DNA from 3 places in the Streptomyces sp. NPDC058619 genome. Region 3 is predicted to be linked to each of the others. Evidence: predicted binding sites of a transcription regulator. Region 3 holds the regulator's gene; each other region holds the start of a gene.
The links. Region 3 encodes HrcA, which represses chaperone genes, less so after heat shock. Its sites were predicted from a motif close to TTNGCACTCNGNNNNNCNGAGTGCNAA; they were not measured.
Positions count from the first base shown of each region.

Region 1 (5,991 bases), on a different contig from region 3:
GACCATGCTGAAGGTGCACGTCGAGGCGGTCCTGCGGCTGACCTCGGCGGCGGCCGGGCCGATGCGCTCGCGCGGCCGCGGCGGGGTGATCAACGTGGCCTCGGTGGCCGCGTTCCTGCCGCGCGGCACGTACGGGGCGAGCAAGGCCTGGGTCGTGCAGTTCACCCAGGGGGCGGCGAAGGACATGGCGGGTTCCGGGGTGCGCCTGATGGCCCTGTGCCCCGGCTTCGTCCGGACGGAGTTCCACCAGCGGGCCGGCATGGGTACGGACAACATCCCGGGCTGGCTGTGGCTGGACGCCGACAAGCTGGTGACGGCGGCCCTGGCCGACCTGGCCCGGGGCAAGACGGTGTCGATCCCGGACCCGAGGTACAAGGCGCTGATGGGCGTGGTGAAGCTGACGCCGCGCGGGCTGCTGGGCGGGATGTCCTCGCGTACGGGCCGCAAGTACGGACCCCAGTAGTGCACGGGGTTCCGGCTCCTCCGGTGACCGGCGAGTAAACCCGCCAAATGGGTGAAATCTCCCTAAACTGGACGTGTCCCATCCACCCCCGGAGGCGACACGATGACATTCGTACAGGTAATCGATTACGAGACCAGCCGGTTCGACGAGATGAACGCGCTCATCGACCGCTACACGGAGCAGACCAGCGGCAGGCGCACGGTCACCCACACGATGATCGGCCGGGACCGGGACGCCGGGACGCACTACGTCGACCTCGTCGAATTCCCCTCGTACGAGGAGGCGATGAAGAACTCCCGGCTCCCGGAGACCGACCTGATGTTCCAGGAGATGGTGGCCCTCTGCGAGGGCATGCCGAAGTTCATGAACCTGGACGTGGTCCGCGACGAGCACCTCAACAAGCTGGTCGCGCGGCGGGTGTTCGAGGACATCGCCTGCAAGGGCGACCTCGACGCCGTCGACGAGTGCTTCGCGACCGGCTACACCGACCACGACATCATGGAGGACCCGGGCGGGAGCGACGGACGCGACGGCATGCGGCGGACCATCGGCATGTGGCGGGACGCCTTCGACTTCTCCTTCGACATGACGCGGCAGATCGCCGAAGGCGACTGCGTCACCACCCTGTGGGACTGGAAGGGCACCCAGAAGGGCGAGTTCATGGGGGTCGCACCGACCGGCAAGGACGTCGCCATGTCGGGCTGCACGACCTTCCGGATGGAGGACGGCATGATCGCCGAGGGCTGGTGGTACTACGACGCACCCGGCCTGATGCGGCAGATGGGCATGATGCCCGGATAGCCGCCCCGCCCCGTGCCCCGGCACGGGGAAGCCCCGGTCACCCCCGCTTGGCAGCGGTGACCGGGGCTTTCTCGTGGAACGTGGAGCGGTGCTGCGATCAGTGGCTGTGACCGTGGCCGTGACCGGCGTCGCTCTCGTCCTCGGCCGGCTTCTCGACGACCAGGGTCTCGGTCGTGAGGAGCAGGGAGGCGATGGAAGCGGCGTTCTCCAGCGCGGAGCGGGTGACCTTCACCGGGTCGATGACGCCGGCCTTGACCAGGTCGCCGTACTCGCCGGTGGCGGCGTTGAAGCCCTGGCCCTTGTCGAGCTCGGCCACCTTCGCGGTGATGACGTAGCCCTCGAGGCCGGCGTTCTCCGCGATCCAGCGCAGCGGCTCGACGGCGGCGCGGCGCACGACCGCGACACCGGTGGCCTCGTCGCCGCTCAGGCCGAGGTTGCCCTCGAGGACCTTGACGGCGTGGACGAGCGCGGAGCCACCGCCGGAGACGATGCCCTCCTCGACCGCGGCGCGGGTCGCCGAGATGGCGTCCTCGAGGCGGTGCTTCTTCTCCTTGAGCTCCACCTCGGTGGCGGCGCCGACCTTGATGACGCAGACGCCGCCGGCGAGCTTCGCCAGGCGCTCCTGCAGCTTCTCGCGGTCCCAGTCGGAGTCCGTGGACTCGATCTCGGCCTTGATCTGGTTGACACGGCCGACGACTTCCTCGTGGCTGCCGCCACCGTCGACGATGGTCGTGTCGTCCTTGGAGATCGTGACGCGGCGGGCGGTGCCCAGTACGTCCAGACCGGCCTGGTCGAGCTTGAGGCCGACCTCCTCCGCGATGACGGTGGCACCGGTGAGGGTGGCGACGTCCTGGAGCATGGCCTTGCGACGGTCACCGAAGCCGGGGGCCTTCACGGCGACCGCGTTGAAGGTGCCGCGGATCTTGTTGACGACGAGGGTGGAGAGCGCCTCGCCCTCGACGTCCTCGGCAATGATCAGCAGCGGCTTGGAGGCGCCGGCCTGGATGACCTTCTCCAGCAGCGGCAGGAGGTCCTGGATCGAGGAGATCTTGCCCTGGTGGATCAGGATGTACGGGTCATCGAGGATGGCCTCCATACGCTCCTGGTCGGAGACCATGTACGGCGAGAGGTATCCCTTGTCGAAGGCCATGCCCTCGGTGAACTCCAGCTCCAGGCCGAAGGTGTTGGACTCCTCGACGGTGATGACACCGTCCTTGCCGACCTTGTCCATCGCCTCGGCGATGAGCTCGCCGACCTGCTGGTCCTGCGCGGAGAGCGCGGCCACGGCGGCGATGTCGGACTTGTCCTCGATCGGACGTGCGGTCGCGAGGAGCTCCTCGGAGACGGCCTTGACCGCGGCGTCGATGCCCTTCTTCAGGGCGGCCGGGGACGCGCCCGCGGCGACGTTGCGCAGACCCTCGCGGACCAGCGCCTGGGCCAGCACGGTGGCGGTGGTGGTGCCGTCGCCCGCGATGTCGTTGGTCTTGGTCGCCACCTCCTTCACGAGCTGCGCGCCCAGGTTCTCGAACGGGTCGTCCAGCTCGACTTCGCGAGCGATGGTGACACCGTCGTTGGTGATGGTGGGGGCGCCGAACTTCTTGTCGATGACGACGTTGCGGCCACGGGGGCCGATCGTCACCTTGACCGTGTCGGCAAGCTTGTTGACGCCGCGCTCGAGGGCGCGACGGGCGTCCTCGTCGAACTTCAGGATCTTCGGCATGGGAGCGGTTCAGTCCTCTCGTTGCGATCCTCGGCCGCTCACCGCGACCTCCACCGCCTAGAACGAACTGCGCCCCTCGCCGCCCGGCATCAGCAGGGTGACCAGGGGCGCAGCTCAAACAAAATCTGGAAGCGAATTACTTCTCGACGATCGCGAGTACGTCGCGAGCCGAGAGGACGAGGTATTCCTCGCCGCTGTACTTCACTTCGGTGCCGCCGTACTTGCTGTACAGCACGATGTCGCCGACGGAGACGTCCAGCGGGAGACGCTGGCCGTCCTCGAAGCGACCCGGGCCCACCGCGAGGACGACGCCCTCCTGGGGCTTCTCCTTCGCGGTGTCCGGGATGACCAGGCCAGAGGCCGTGGTCTGCTCGGCGTCGAGCGGCTGGACCACAATGCGGTCCTCGAGCGGCTTGATGGCAACCTTGGAGCTGGCGGTCGTCACGTTCCGACCTCCCCCTTCGGAGATGCGGGGTTAACTGTCTGAGGTGGCGACCAGGTCGATCCGTCGTCGCGGGTGCCGGACCTACCTGTCGCTGCGTTGGCACTCACCAGGGGTGAGTGCCAGGTGCGACACTATTCCGGCGATTAGCACTCGGTCAAGCGGAGTGCCAATTCTCGCCGCCGGGTGTGGCGCGCGACGGACCCCGGACGCGGCGAAATCCCGGCCCCCACGGCCTTCCTGACCGTTTTTCCTCCCACCGCGAACGGCCGGACAGGTTCTTCGCCTGCTGCACGAACGAGAGCAGGTCCCACCCCTCGTCGGTCACGACGTCCTGCGACTGCTGACCGTTCGGCGGCTGCGGCCCCGCTTCACGACACTCCCCGTCGAGCGGTTCGGAAGGAACCACGGGGAGGACGTGAACGTCGCAGATGATATGAAGATAAAGTGCCTCATTGCAGAGCAGATCGGACACGAAGCCGCTGCCGCCCCCGGCGCACCGGACACCGCTCCCTCCGCACCGGGCACGCCCGCGGCGTCCGGTGAGGCGTCCGGCGGCGCGTCCGGTGGGGCGTCACCCCCGGCGTCCCGGGACGGGGCACCCCCCTCCGCGCCCGCCTCCTCGGCCTCCCCCCAGGACGGCGGCGGCATCCCGTGCGTGGACTGAACCCCCTGACGACGGCGGGCGCCCGCCGTCGCACCGAGGCCCTGCTCCTGGTGTTCGTCGTCGTCATCGCCGTCATCGGCCACGCCTGCGCGGGCCTCGCGATGAACGACGAGCTGCCGCCCAACCTGGCCGGTTTCACAGTCAGCATGACGCTGCTCTCGCTCGTGGGGCACCTGGGCGTGCGCCGCTTCGCGGCCTGCGCCGATCCGCTGCTCTTCCCGCTGGCCATGCTCCTGACGGGGCTGGGGCTGGTGCTCCTGCACCGCCTCGACCAGGGGTACATCGAGCGGTACGGCGCGGACGCGAACGCGCCGGACCAGCTGATGTGGACGGTGGTCGGGGTCGCCGCCTGCCTGGTGGTGCTGGCCCTGCTGCGCGACCACCGGCTGCTCCAGCGGTTCATCTACATCACGATGGCGGTCGCGCTGGTGCTGCTGATCGCGCCGGCGTTCTTCGGCGCGGACACGTACGGCGCGAAGCGCTGGATCATCCTCTTCGGCTTCTCGCTCCAGCCCGGCGAGTTCGTGAAGATCATGATCGCGATCTTCTTCGCCGGCTACCTGGTCATCCACCGCGACTCGCTGGCCCTGACGGGCCGCAAGGTCCTGGGCGTGCGGCTGCCCCCGATGCGCCAGCTCGGCCCGATCGTCACCGTGTGGATCGTCTCGATGCTGGTGCTCGTCTTCGAGCGCGACCTCGGCACCTCGCTGATCTTCTTCGGCGTGTTCGTGGTGATGCTGTACGTCGCCACCGAGCGCACCGGCTGGATCGCGTGCGGCCTCGTCATGGCCTCGCTCGGTGCGTTCGTGGTGGGCTCGACCGAACCGCACGTCAGGGCGCGCGTCGCCGCCTGGCTGGAGCCGCTCTCGTACTACTGGGAGAACCGGCCGGCCGGGGTCACCTCGGACCAGTCGGCGCAGGCGCTGTTCAGCTTCGGCACGGGCGGCATCTCCGGGACGGGCCTCGGCCTGGGGCATCCGGAGCTGATCAAGTTCGCGGGCCGCAGCGACTTCATCCTCACCACGGTCGGTGAGGAGCTCGGCCTGGCCGGGGTGATGGCCGTACTGCTCCTGTACGCGCTGCTCGTGCAGCGGGGCCTGCGGATGGCGCTGGGCGCCCGCGACCCGTTCGGCAAGCTGCTGGCGGTGGGGCTGGCCTCGGCGCTGGCGCTGCAGGTCTTCGTGGTCGCGGGGGGCGTCACGGGCCTGATCCCCCTGACGGGCAAGGCGCTGCCGTTCCTGGCGAAGGGAGGCTCGTCCCTGCTGGCCAACTGGATCATGATCGCGCTGCTCCTGCGCATCAGCGACAGCGCGGAGCGCCAGCGCAAGGCGGACACCCCGGGGCCGGCGGAGACCACGAACACCCCGGTGTCGGCGGGGACGGGCGCCGCGACGGCGGGGGCGGGCTGACCGCGGGCCGGCGGGCGGCGCCGGGGACGGCCACGGCCACGGCCACGGCTAGAGGTAGTCCTCCAGGCGCCCTATCCGGAAGCCCTGTTCCTGTATCCGCTGGAGCATCCGCGTCGTCATCTGGGTCTCCGTGGCGCCCTTGAGCTCCGACGGGCCCCGGAAGTGCGCCAGGACGATGTCCCCCGGCTTGAGGGCGGAGCCCTCGGAGTACTGGAAGTTGTTGATCTGCATCGAGACCCGCCACAGCACCACGTCGCTGACCCCGCACTCCGCGGCGGCCCGGAGGGTGTCGTCGTTGTAGTTGCCGAACGGCGGCCGGAAGAGCGCCGGGCGCGTGCCGAAGCGTTTCTCCAGATGGTCCTGCTGGCCGCATATCTCCTTCTTCTGCGCCGCGAAGGGCAGGGTCCGGAGGTTCGGGTGCGTCAGCGTGTGGTTGTTGACCGTGCTCGCCGAGCCGTTGTCGCGGAGCTGCTCGAAGTGCCCGTAGTC
Region 1 is NZ_JBHXQN010000001.1:195,644-201,634, forward strand. It holds gene ACFWTC_RS00900 (SDR family NAD(P)-dependent oxidoreductase) at 1-463, shown strand, start outside; gene ACFWTC_RS00905 (ester cyclase) at 566-1,264, shown strand; gene groL (chaperonin GroEL) at 1,362-2,984, opposite strand; gene groES (co-chaperone GroES) at 3,121-3,429, opposite strand; gene ACFWTC_RS00920 (hypothetical protein) at 3,584-3,901, opposite strand; gene ACFWTC_RS00925 (FtsW/RodA/SpoVE family cell cycle protein) at 4,081-5,502, shown strand; gene ACFWTC_RS00930 (polysaccharide deacetylase family protein) at 5,551-5,991, opposite strand, start outside.
Region 1: the regulator HrcA is predicted to act here: its motif matches at 3,526-3,552, upstream of groES (co-chaperone GroES).

Region 2 (5,991 bases), on a different contig from region 3:
CGCCGTGGTCCAAGCCGCGCTACGTCCGCCCCATGCGTGCCCTGCGCAGGCAGCTGGACGCCGAGGCTCCGGACGGGCACATCGTCGAGACCTCCCCCTTCCTCTTCCGGTTCCCCTCGGCGGCCCGCGCCTACGGTCCCGATCTCTTCGTCGCCGACGAAGCGGCCTTCGAAGCGGACGGCCGCCACGCGGACGGGGCGGCCCTTTCCCTGGTCGGGGAGTTCACCTCCGTTTCCACGAAGGACGCGGACTGGACCGACAAGCTCGATGTCTACGGCCTGCTCGTGCCGGTCTACCTGGTCGTCGACATGCAGGGCTCGGAGATCACCTGCTTCTCTGACCCCTCCCCGCACGGCTACCGCTCCCGCACCACGGTGTCCTTCGGCGAGCCCCTGCACGTCCCGGAACCGTTCGGCTGCGTCATCGACTCCTCCGGGTTCTGACCCGGGAGGCCCCGGAAACCGTTCGTGGCGGCGCGGGCGCGGGCCGCAGAATGGCCCGATGAAGGACAACGGGGTGGAGATCACCACAGGCGGCGCGGACGGCGGTCTCGACGCACGGCTCGGCAAGGAGCTCGACGCCTTCAACCAGGCGGCGACGGCGGGACACGAGCAGTCCGAGTTCACCGTCCGGGTCACGGACGCGGACGGCGCGCTCGTCGCCGGGCTCAGCGGCTGGAGCTGGGGCGACCGGGCGGGCATCGGCTTGACCTGGGTGCGCGAGGACAGCCGCGGCGACGGCTGGGGCGGCAGGCTGCTGGCAGCCGCCGAGGACGAGGCCCGCCGGCGCGGCTGCGCGACCGTCCTCGTCTCGTCGTTCACCTTCCAGGCCCCGGCCTTCTACGCCCGCCACGGCTACGTGGAGACGGCCCGCGTCCCCGGCTTCCCGGGCGGCCACGAGGACGTGTACTTCCTCAAGCAGCTCTGACCCGGCCGATCACGTCCCCCGCTCCAGGCGGCCGGGGAAACGCCCGAGGGCGGCACCCCCCCGCGGGGGGTGCCGCCCTCGTTCGAGAACAGCCGATCAGCCGGGGCCGATCAGAAGTCCATGTCACCACCCGGCATGCCGCCGCCCGCGGGGGCACCGGCCTTCTCGGGCTTGTCGGCGATGACGGCCTCGGTCGTCAGGAACAGCGCGGCGATCGACGCGGCGTTCTGCAGCGCGGAGCGCGTCACCTTCGCCGGGTCGATGATGCCCTCGGCGATGAGGTCGACGTACTCGCCGGTGGCCGCGTTCAGACCCCAGCCCGGGGTCAGGTTGCGGACCTTCTCCACGACGACGCCACCCTCGAGGCCGGCGTTGACGGCGATCTGCTTCAGCGGGGCTTCCAGGGCGAGCTTGACGGCGGCAGCGCCGGTCGCCTCGTCACCCGTGAGCTCCAGCTTGTCGAAGACCGCGGAGGCCTGCAGCAGGGCCACGCCGCCACCGGCGACGATGCCCTCCTCGACGGCCGCCTTCGCGTTGCGAACGGCGTCCTCGATGCGGTGCTTGCGCTCCTTGAGCTCGACCTCGGTCGCGGCACCGGCCTTGATGACGGCCACGCCGCCGGCCAGCTTCGCGAGGCGCTCCTGGAGCTTCTCGCGGTCGTAGTCCGAGTCGGAGTTCTCGATCTCGACGCGGATCTGGTTGACGCGACCGGCAACCTGGTCGCTGTCGCCGGCACCGTCGACGATGGTGGTCTCGTCCTTGGTGATGACGACCTTGCGGGCGCGGCCCAGCAGGTCGAGACCGGCGTTCTCCAGCTTGAGGCCGACCTCCTCGGAGATGACCGTGCCGCCCGTGAGGATGGCGATGTCACCGAGCATGGCCTTGCGGCGGTCGCCGAAGCCCGGGGCCTTGACGGCGACGGACTTGAAGGTGCCGCGGATCTTGTTGACGACCAGGGTCGACAGGGCCTCGCCCTCGACGTCCTCGGCGATGATCAGCAGCGGCTTGCCGGACTGCATGACCTTCTCCAGGAGGGGCAGCAGGTCCTTGACCGAGCCGATCTTGGAGTTGACGATCAGGATGTACGGGTCGTCGAGGGACGACTCCATGCGCTCCATGTCGGTGGCGAAGTACGCCGAGATGTAGCCCTTGTCGAAGCGCATGCCCTCGGTGAGCTCGAGCTCCAGACCGAAGGTCTGCGACTCCTCGACCGTGATGACGCCTTCCTTGCCGACCTTGTCCATCGCCTCGGCGATGAGCTCGCCGATCTGGGTGTCGGCGGCGGAGATGGAGGCCGTGGAGGCGATCTGCTCCTTGGTCTCGACGTCCTTGGCCTGGGCAAGCAGGGCGGCGGAGACGGCCTCGACGGCCTTCTCGATACCACGCTTGAGGGCCATCGGGTTGGCGCCGGCGGCTACGTTGCGCAGACCCTCGCGGACGAGGGCCTGGGCCAGCACGGTGGCGGTGGTCGTACCGTCGCCGGCGACGTCGTCCGTCTTCTTGGCGACTTCCTTGACCAGCTCGGCGCCGATCTTCTCGTACGGGTCCTCGAGCTCGATCTCCTTGGCGATGGAGACACCATCGTTGGTGATCGTGGGGGCGCCCCACTTCTTCTCAAGGACGACGTTGCGACCCTTGGGGCCAAGGGTGACCTTGACGGCGTCGGCGAGCTGGTTCATCCCACGCTCGAGACCGCGCCGGGCCTCCTCGTTGAACGCAATGATCTTGGCCATCTGAAGTGGTCCTCCCGGACAGGGGTGGATTGCTCCGGACCGCGCCCGCGCCCGCGACGGACGGCCTGCGCGACCGGCGGTTCCTTCCCGCCGGACGCTGCGGGCCTCACCGACCCGGTCCTCGTTTTAGTAGCACTCTCACCGGGAGAGTGCTAACGCCAATGATTAGCACTCGGCACCCTCGAGTGCAAGCGGCTTCGGTCAACACCCCCGGAAGAAGCAGGCGCCGCACGGGTCGTGCGGGCCGGACGCACGAGGGGCCCACATCCCTTGTCCAGGATGTGGGCCCCTCGTAGTGCCTCGCACGTCATACATACGTCGTACGTCGGTACGACCGTGCACGCCGTACGTGTGCGTCGCTGGTCGATCGCGTGGGGACTAGCCGGCGGCCGCGAGCTTGACCATGTCCGCCTGCGGCCCCTTCTGGCCCTGCGAGATCTCGAACTCGACCCGCTGACCCTCTTCAAGGGTGCGGTAACCGTCCATCTGGATGGCGCTGTAGTGGACGAACACATCCGCGCCACCGTCGACCGCGATGAAGCCGTAGCCCTTCTCCGCGTTGAACCACTTGACGGTGCCCTGAGCCATGCCTAACTCCCCTATTACTGGCCCTTGCGCAGGAACGCACTTCGCGATCCCGGGTCAGAACTTGCGTCGGAACGCGTCGACCGAGGCTGAATGTATCCGCGCCGGTGCTGTCTGCAACAGGTCAATCCGACGAGAATTCCGGCCACCTGGAAACATTGAAAAAGAGTGAAAATTTGGCATATTCCAGGGCAACTCGGGCCCGGCATCTCTCGCCAAAGCCCCATAGCGCACTCGCACATTGACCCGATGTCGACCCTCACGCGACCCGTTCATATGCGGCGGGCAAGAACAGCGGAGGGGACTTCCCCAACCCTACCGCGCCCAATCAAGCAGAATTGCCCCCTCCGCTTATTAGCGGAGGGGGCAATTTCGGTTTTGCGTGTCACCGCACGGTCGGTCAGCAACCGCCCGCGACGGCCGGGATGATCGAGACGCCGGCGCCGTCCGGGGTGACGGCCTCCAGGCCTCCCTCGAAGCGCACGTCGTCGTCGTTCACGTAGACGTTCACGAAACGGCGGAGCTTGCCCTGGTCGTCCAGGACGCGCGCGGCGATGCCCGGGTGGCTCTTCTCCAGCGAGTCGATGACCTCGGCCAGGTTCGCGCCCTCGGCGGAGACCTCGGCCTTGCCGCCGGTGTAGGTGCGCAGAATGGTGGGGATGCGGACGTTGACGCTCATGGCGCTACTGCCTTTCCGGTGTGCGAGGGAGGATCAGACCAGGCCGGCGGCGCGGAAGGCGTCCAGGCTCGGGCGGATGGTGGCGGTCTGCCCGCTGTCCGCGGCCACCGCCTCCAGGGTCTTGAGGCCGTCACCGGTGTTCAGGATGACGGTGGTCAGCGCCGGGTCGAGGTGCCCGGCCTCGATCAGCTTCTTCGTGACGCCGACGGTCACGCCGCCCGCGGTCTCGGCGAAGATGCCCTCGGTCTGCGCCAGGATCTTGATGGCCTCGACGACCTGCTCGTCGTTGACGTCGTCGACGAAGCCGCCGGTGCGCCGCGCGATGTCCAGGACGTACGGGCCGTCCGCCGGGTTGCCGATCGCCAGGGACTTGGCGATGGTGTTCGGCTTCTGCGGGCGGACCACGTCGAGACCGGCCTTGAAGGCGGTCGAGACCGGGGAGCAGCCCTCGGCCTGGGCGCCGAAGATCTTGTACGGCTTGTCCTCCACCAGACCGAGCTTGATCAGCTCCTGGAGGCCCTTGTCGATCTTCGTCAGCTGCGAGCCGGAGGCGATCGGGATGACCAGCTGGTCGGGCAGCTGCCAGCCGAGCTGCTCGCAGATCTCGTACGCGAGGGTCTTGGAGCCCTCGCCGTAGTACGGACGCAGGTTGACGTTGACGAAGCCCCAGCCCTCGCCGAGCGGGTCGCCGATGAGCTCGGAGCAGAAGCGGTTGACGTCGTCGTAGTTGCCTTCGATGCCGACGAGGTCGCCGCCGTAGACACCGGCCATGACGACCTTGCCCTGTTCCAGGTCGTGCGGGATGAACACGCAGGAGCGGAAGCCGGCGCGGGCGGCCGCGGCGCCGACGGCGCCGGCCAGGTTGCCGGTGGAGGAGCAGGAGAGCGTGGTGAAGCCGAAGGCGCGGGCCGCCTCGACGGCGATGGCCACGACGCGGTCCTTGAAGGAGTGCGTCGGGTTGCCGGAGTCGTCCTTGACGTAGAGCTTGCCGGTGACGCCGAGCTCCTTGGCCAGGTTGGCCGCGTCCACGAGCTTGGTGAAGCCCGGGTTCAGGCTCGGCTTGGAGGCCACGTCGGCGGGGACGGGCAGCAGCGGCGCGTAACGCCAGATGTTGTTCGGGCCGGCCTCGATCGCGGCGCGCAGGGCCTCGGGGTCACCGGTGGGAAGGTCGTAGGCGACTTCCAGCGGTCCGAAGCACTCGACGCACGCGAAGATGGGGCCGAGTTCGAAGCGGGTACCGCACTCGCGACAGGAAAGGCCGGTGGCGGGTCCGAGATCGACAGAGGTGGTTTCAGTCTGTGCAGCCATGATGGCGAGGCCCTTTCTCCTCATCTTCCCCATGGCGCACTTCGCCATGAGACGGAATTGGCACCTTCCCTAGCCGGGGACCTCGCGGAGTGTGCGCAGAACGCATCGCGAGAACCGACTGGAGGGTTGCCGGGGCTTCAACGGGCCGTGTCCCTCTGCCCCTCTGGATGAGCGGTATGGCACCGGGCCGCGCGCTCTTGGCGCGTCCGGGCATTTGTGGGCGAGCACCCCCGGCATGCGGTGGTGCTTCGCGTTGTTCAAGACTGTAACGGAAGGTCCGGGTGGTTGAGACAGCCGTCCGAACCGCGAGATGGATCACATTTCGGCTTATACCGCCGAGTAACCAGGGAGTGCCGAGAGTGCTGGAAGAGGTGGAGCGCTGGCTGGCCGAGCGCTCCTGGGCCGCCGCCGACCGACCGCTCGCCCAGCTGATCGAACGGAAGCGGGCGACGGGCGTCACGGTCAGCGTGGTGCTGCCCGCACTCGACGAGGAGGCGACGGTCGGCGAGATCGTCGAGGTGATCCGGCGCGAGCTGATGGAGGGGCTGCCCGTCCCCCTCGTGGACGAACTCCTCGTCGTCGACTCGGGCTCCGCCGACCGGACCGCGGAGGTGGCGGCGAAGGCCGGCGCCCGGGTGGAGCACCGCGACGCGATCCTGCCCCGCATCCCGGCGCTGCCCGGCAAGGGCGAGGTGCTGTGGCGTTCGCTGCTGGCCACGACCGGGGACGTCGTGTGCTTCGTCGACGCCGACCTGCGGG
Region 2 is NZ_JBHXQN010000021.1:28,241-34,231, reverse strand. It holds gene ACFWTC_RS21300 (Uma2 family endonuclease) at 1-443, shown strand, start outside; gene ACFWTC_RS21295 (GNAT family N-acetyltransferase) at 502-927, shown strand; gene groL (chaperonin GroEL) at 1,038-2,660, opposite strand; gene ACFWTC_RS21285 (cold-shock protein) at 3,039-3,248, opposite strand; gene ACFWTC_RS21280 (MoaD/ThiS family protein) at 3,646-3,924, opposite strand; gene thrC (threonine synthase) at 3,958-5,256, opposite strand; SAM riboswitch class I at 5,250-5,406, opposite strand; gene ACFWTC_RS21270 (glucosyl-3-phosphoglycerate synthase) at 5,592-5,991, shown strand, end outside.
Region 2: the regulator HrcA is predicted to act here: its motif matches at 2,790-2,816, upstream of groL (chaperonin GroEL).

Region 3 (5,991 bases):
CTTCACACACTGACATTGGACGCCCTCGTCCTATGTCCGCAGGCCATCCCTTGGACTCACTCATCTAGGAGAGGCGCGGCGATCACGCCTCCGACACGCCGAAACGCGCGGCCAGTGTGGCGCGTTGCGCACGGACGAAGGCCGCGTCGACCACCGCTCCGTGACCCGGCACGTACAGGGCGTCGTCGCCGCCCAGGGCCAGCAGCCGGTCCAGGGCGTCCGGCCAGCGCGCCGGCACCGCGTCGCCGCCCGCCTGCGGCTCGCCCGACTCCTCGACCAGGTCCCCGCAGAAGACCGCCTCCCGCTCGCCCGGGACGAACACCGCCAGGTCGTGCCCCGTGTGCCCCGGCCCCACGTTGGCCAGCAGCACCCGCACCCCGCCCAGCTCCAGCGTCCACTCCCCCGACACCGGGTGCCGGGGGAGCACCAGCAGCTCGACGGCCTCCGCCGCCTCCGGCCCGGCCAGCCCGTGCCGCACCGCGGACCGCCGCAGCGACTCCCGCCGGGCGTCCAGGACGGAGTCCAGCCCGACCGCGGCGTACACCTCGGCCCCGGAGAAGGCGGCCGCGCCCAGCACGTGATCGAAATGCCCGTGCGTGAATGCGATATGGGTCACGCGGCGACCCGTCAGCCGCTCGGCCTCGGCACGGATCTCCGCGCCCTCACGCACGCACGAGCCGGGGTCCACCAGGAGCACCGAATCGTCTCCCACCACCAGTCCCACGGTGCAGTCCCACACCGGAAGACGCCGCCGCCCGGCCCGTCCGGTCAGCCGTTCCCAGCCCGCCTCTTCCCATCGCACGTCCATGCCGCGACGCTACCCTGACGGGCCGCCCTTGCCAGGGCCTCACTACCCGGCCGTACACTGAGCGGGGGATCGCTGGCACTCGAACGACCAGAGTGCCAACGGAGAGCCGGCAACATGCCGGCGGAACACGGCGACGGACCACAGCTGGAGGTGTGCGCGATGCTCAGTGAACGCAGGCTCGAAGTGCTGCGCGCCATCGTCCAGGACTACGTCGGGACCGAGGAGCCGGTCGGCTCCAAGGCGCTGACCGAGCGGCACCGGCTCGGCGTCTCACCGGCCACCGTGCGCAACGACATGGCCGTCCTGGAGGACGAGGGCTACATCGCCCAGCCGCACACCAGCGCCGGCCGCATCCCCACCGACAAGGGCTACCGCCTCTTCGTCGACAAGCTGGCGGGGGTCAAACCCCTGTCGACGCCCGAGCGGCGGGCCATCCAGAACTTCCTCGACGGCGCGGTGGACCTCGACGACGTCGTCGGCCGCACGGTGCGGCTGCTCGCGCAGCTCACCCGGCAGGTCGCCGTCGTCCAGTACCCCTCACTGACGCGTTCCACCGTGCGCCACGTCGAGCTGCTGTCGCTGGCCCCGGCCCGGCTGATGCTCGTACTGATCACGGACACCGGGCGCGTCGAGCAGCGGCTCATCGACTGCCAGACCCCCTTCGGGGAGGTCTCGCTCGCGGACCTGCGGGCCCGGCTCAACAGCCGGGTCGTCGGCCGCCGCTTCACCGACGTGCCCCCGCTCGTCCAGGACCTCCCCGAGTCCTTCGAGGCCGACGACCGCGCCACGGTGTCCACCGTGCTCGCGACGCTCCTCGAAACCCTGGTTGAGGAAGCCGAGGAACGGTTGATGATTGGCGGTACCGCCAATCTCACCCGCTTCGGACACGATTTTCCCCTGACGATCAGGCCGGTGCTCGAAGCGCTGGAGGAGCAGGTCGTGCTCCTCAAGCTGCTGGGCGAGGCCAGTGAGTCGGGAATGGCCGTACGGATCGGGCATGAGAACGCCTACGAGGGGCTGAACTCCACGTCGGTGGTCTCGGTCGGTTACGGTTCGGGCGGCGAATCCGTCGCCAAACTCGGCGTGGTCGGACCGACCCGCATGGATTACCCCGGAACGATGGGAGCGGTACGCGCAGTGGCACGTTACGTCGGACAGATCCTGGCGGAGTCGTAAGTGGCCACGGACTACTACGCCGTTCTCGGCGTGCGCCGCGACGCCTCCCAGGACGAGATCAAGAAGGCATTCCGGCGGCTTGCGCGCGAGCTGCACCCGGATGTGAACCCCGATCCCAAGACGCAAGAGCGTTTCAAGGAGATCAACGCGGCGTACGAGGTGCTCTCGGACCCGCAGAAGAAGCAGGTCTACGACCTCGGCGGTGACCCGCTGTCCTCCTCGGGCGGCGGCGGCGGCGCGGGCGGATTCGGAGCGGGCGGCTTCGGCAACTTCTCCGACATCATGGACGCCTTCTTCGGCCAGGCCTCGCAGCGCGGACCGCGCTCGCGGACCCGCCGAGGCCAGGACGCCATGATCCGCCTGGACCTGGAACTGGACGAGGCGGCCTTCGGGACCACCAAGGACATCCAGGTCGACACGGCCGTCGTGTGCACCACCTGCTCCGGCGAGGGCGCCGCCCCCGGCACCTCGGCGCAGACATGTGACATGTGCCGCGGCCGCGGTGAGGTCTCGCAGGTCACCCGGTCGTTCCTGGGCCAGGTCATGACCTCGCGCCCCTGCCCGCAGTGTCAGGGCTTCGGCACCGTCGTCCCGACCCCGTGCCCCGAGTGCGCGGGCGACGGCCGGGTCCGGTCCCGCCGCAGCCTCACGGTCAAGATCCCGGCCGGCGTCGAGAACGGCACCCGGATCCAGCTCGCGGGCGAGGGCGAGGTCGGCCCCGGCGGCGGTCCCGCCGGCGACCTGTACGTGGAGATCCACGAGCTGCCGCACTCGACGTTCCAGCGCCGCGGGGACGACCTGCACTGCACGGTCACCATCCCGATGACGGCGGCCTCCCTGGGCACCAAGTGCCCGCTGGAGACGCTGGACGGCCTGGAGGAGATCGACATCCGGCCCGGCACCCAGTCCGGCCAGGCGATCCCGCTGCACGGGCGCGGCGTCACGCACCTGCGCGGCGGCGGGCGCGGTGACCTCATCGTGCACGTCGAGGTCACCACCCCGAACAAGCTGGACGCCCAGCAGGAGGAGCTGCTGCGCCAGCTGGCGAAGCTGCGCGGCGAGGAGCGGCCCACGGGCCAGTTCGCGCCGGGCCAGCAGGGCCTGTTCAGCCGCCTGAAGGACGCCTTCAACGGCCGCTGAGCGGCCCGCGGGAACGCGTACGAGCCCGGCCGGGGGACACCCCCGGCCGGGCTCGCCGCACCGGGCCCGGCGGGCCGGATGCGGACTATGCCCGGCGAATGCCGTGATTCGGTGCGATGAGCGGGACATGGCACGATGCAGTCCATGTCCAGCGCACCGAACGGTCTCTCTCCGTACCCGATCGTGCAGGCTCCCATGGCGGGCGGCGCCTCGTGTCCGCCGCTCGCCGCAGCCGTGTGCGAGGCGGGCGGACTGGGCTTCCTGGCCGGCGGGTACAAGACCGCCGACGGCATGTACCAGGAGATCAAGCAGGTGCGCGCCCTCACCCGGCGCCCGTTCGGCGTCAACCTCTTCCTGCCGCAGACCGGCTACGTGGACCCGGCTGCCGTCGAGGCGTACCGCGGACAGCTGGCCGGCGAGGCGAACTGGTACGGGATCTCCCTCGCCGCCGACGACATCATGGGCACCTCCGACGACGGCTACGACGCCAAGCTCGCGATCCTCCTGGAGGACCCGGTCCCCGTCGTCTCCTTCACCTTCGGCCGCCCCTCCGGCGCGGCGCTCACCGCGCTGCGCGAGGCCGGTACGTACACCGTCGTCACCGTGACCTCCGTCGAGGAGGCCCGCGGCGCGCAGGAGGTGGGCGCCGACGCGGTGTGCGTCCAGGGCGTGGAGGCCGGCGGCCACCAGGGCACCCACCGCGACGACCCGCAGGCCGACGGCACCGCGGCCGTCGGGCTGCTCGCGCTGGTGGCGCAGGTACGGGAAGCGGTGGCCCTCCCGATCATCGCGTCGGGCGGTCTGATGCGGGGCTCCCAGGTCGCGGCGCTGCTCGCGGCGGGCGCCGAGGCGGCCCAGCTCGGGACGGCCTTCCTCGCGTGCCCCGAGTCGGGGGCGCACCCGCTGCACAAGAAGGCGCTGACGGACCCGCTCTTCGTACGGACCGAACTGACCCGCGCCTTCTCCGGGCGGCCGGCGAGGGGGCTGGTCAACCGCTTCATGCGCGAGCACGGGCCGTACGCCCCGGCCGCGTACCCGCAGGTCCACCACCTGACCTCGGGGCTGCGCAAGGCGGCCGCCGCGGCGGGCGACCCGCAGGGCATGGCGCTGTGGGCCGGGCAGGGGCACAGGCTGGCACGGACGCTGCCCGCCGGGGAGCTGGTGGAGGTGCTGGCGGCCGAACTGGCCGAGGCGCAGCGCACGTTGAAGGCAATGCAGATGAGGAGTGTGTCATGACCGCCCCGGTGTTCGTGGTCGAAGAGGTGCCCGCGGGAGCGGAGTTCGTCCTGGACGGCCCGGAGGGCCGGCACGCGGTGTCCGTGAAGCGGCTGAACCCGGGCGAGGCGGTGGTCCTCGCGGACGGCCGCGGCCGCTGGGCGGAGGGCGTGGTCAAGGCCGCGGAGGGCAAGGACCGGCTCGTCGTGTCGGTCTCCGGGGTCTTCGAGGAGGCCGAGCCGGCCGTACGGATCACCGTGGTCCAGGCGCTCCCCAAGGGGGACCGGGGCGAGCTGGCCGTAGAGACGATGACCGAGACCGGCGTCGACGCGATCGTGCCGTGGCAGGCCTCGCGCTGCATCACCCAGTGGCGCGGCGACCGCGGCGCCAAGTCCCTGGCCAAGTGGCGGGCCACGGCCCGGGAGGCGGGCAAGCAGTCCCGCCGGGTCCGCTTCCCGGAGGTGGCGGAGGCCCTGTCCACCAAGCAGGTCGCGGCGCTGCTGGCCGGCGCCGACCTGGCGATGGTTCTGCACGAGGACCGCGACACCCCCTCGCAGGCCCTGGCCTCGGCGGCCCTGCCCGCGGCGGGTTCGGTCGTGCTGGTGGTCGGCCCGGAGGGCGGGGTCTCTCCGGACGAGCTCGCGGCGTTCGCGGCCGCCGGCGCCCACCCGTACCGGCTGGGCCGCTCGGTCCTGCGCACGTCCACGGCGGGCACCGCCGCGACGGCGGTCCTGCTGGCGCGGACGGGGCGCTGGTCCTGACCCGGCCCGGCCTGACCCGGCGGGCCGCCGGTGCCGGGCGGGCGCGGGTAACCGGGCGCCCGGCGTGACCGGTGCCGGGCTGGATACGATGCCCGGACCGATCACCGTCACGGGAGGCGCACCAATGGCCGGGGAACCGCAGGCCGACTGCCTGTTCTGCAAGATCGTCACTGGGGACATCCCGGCGACCGTCGTCCGGGAGACCGAGACGACCATCGCCTTCCGGGACATCACCCCGAAGGCGCCCACGCACGTGCTCGTCATCCCCAAGGTCCACTACCCCGACGCCGCGTCCCTCGCCGCCGCCGAGCCGGGCGTAGCCGCCGACGTGCTGCGCGAGGCGGGTCAGGTGGCCGCGGACGAGAAGGTCGACGGCCAGGGCTACCGGATCGTCTTCAACACCGGCGCGGGCGCCGGCCAGACCGTCTTCCACGCGCACGCGCACGTCCTCGGCGGACGCGGCCTCGAGTGGCCCCCGGGATAGACGGTGTCCGTCAGAGAGTTCGTGGTCCTGGGCACCGCCAGCCAGGTGCCCACCCGCCACCGCAACCACAACGGCTACCTGCTGCGCTGGGACGGCGAGGGCATCCTCTTCGACCCGGGCGAGGGCACCCAGCGCCAGATGCTGCGCGCCGGGGTCGCCGCGCACGACATCAACCGGATCTGCGTCACGCACTTCCACGGCGACCACAGCCTCGGGCTGGCCGGCGTCATCCAGCGCATCAACCTGGACCGGGTCCCGCACCCCGTCACCGCGCACTACCCGGCCTCGGGGCAGAAGTTCTTCGACCGGCTGCGGTACGCGACGGCGTACCGGGAGACGGTGGCGCTGCGCGAGGAGCCGGTGGCCCGGGGCGGGGTCCTGGCGCGGGAGGCCTCGTACACGCTGGA
Region 3 is NZ_JBHXQN010000023.1:28-6,018, forward strand. It holds gene ACFWTC_RS22320 (MBL fold metallo-hydrolase) at 83-808, opposite strand; gene hrcA (heat-inducible transcriptional repressor HrcA) at 968-1,984, shown strand; gene dnaJ (molecular chaperone DnaJ) at 1,985-3,124, shown strand; gene ACFWTC_RS22335 (nitronate monooxygenase) at 3,269-4,360, shown strand; gene ACFWTC_RS22340 (16S rRNA (uracil(1498)-N(3))-methyltransferase) at 4,357-5,100, shown strand; gene ACFWTC_RS22345 (histidine triad nucleotide-binding protein) at 5,225-5,584, shown strand; gene ACFWTC_RS22350 (ribonuclease Z) at 5,588-5,991, shown strand, end outside.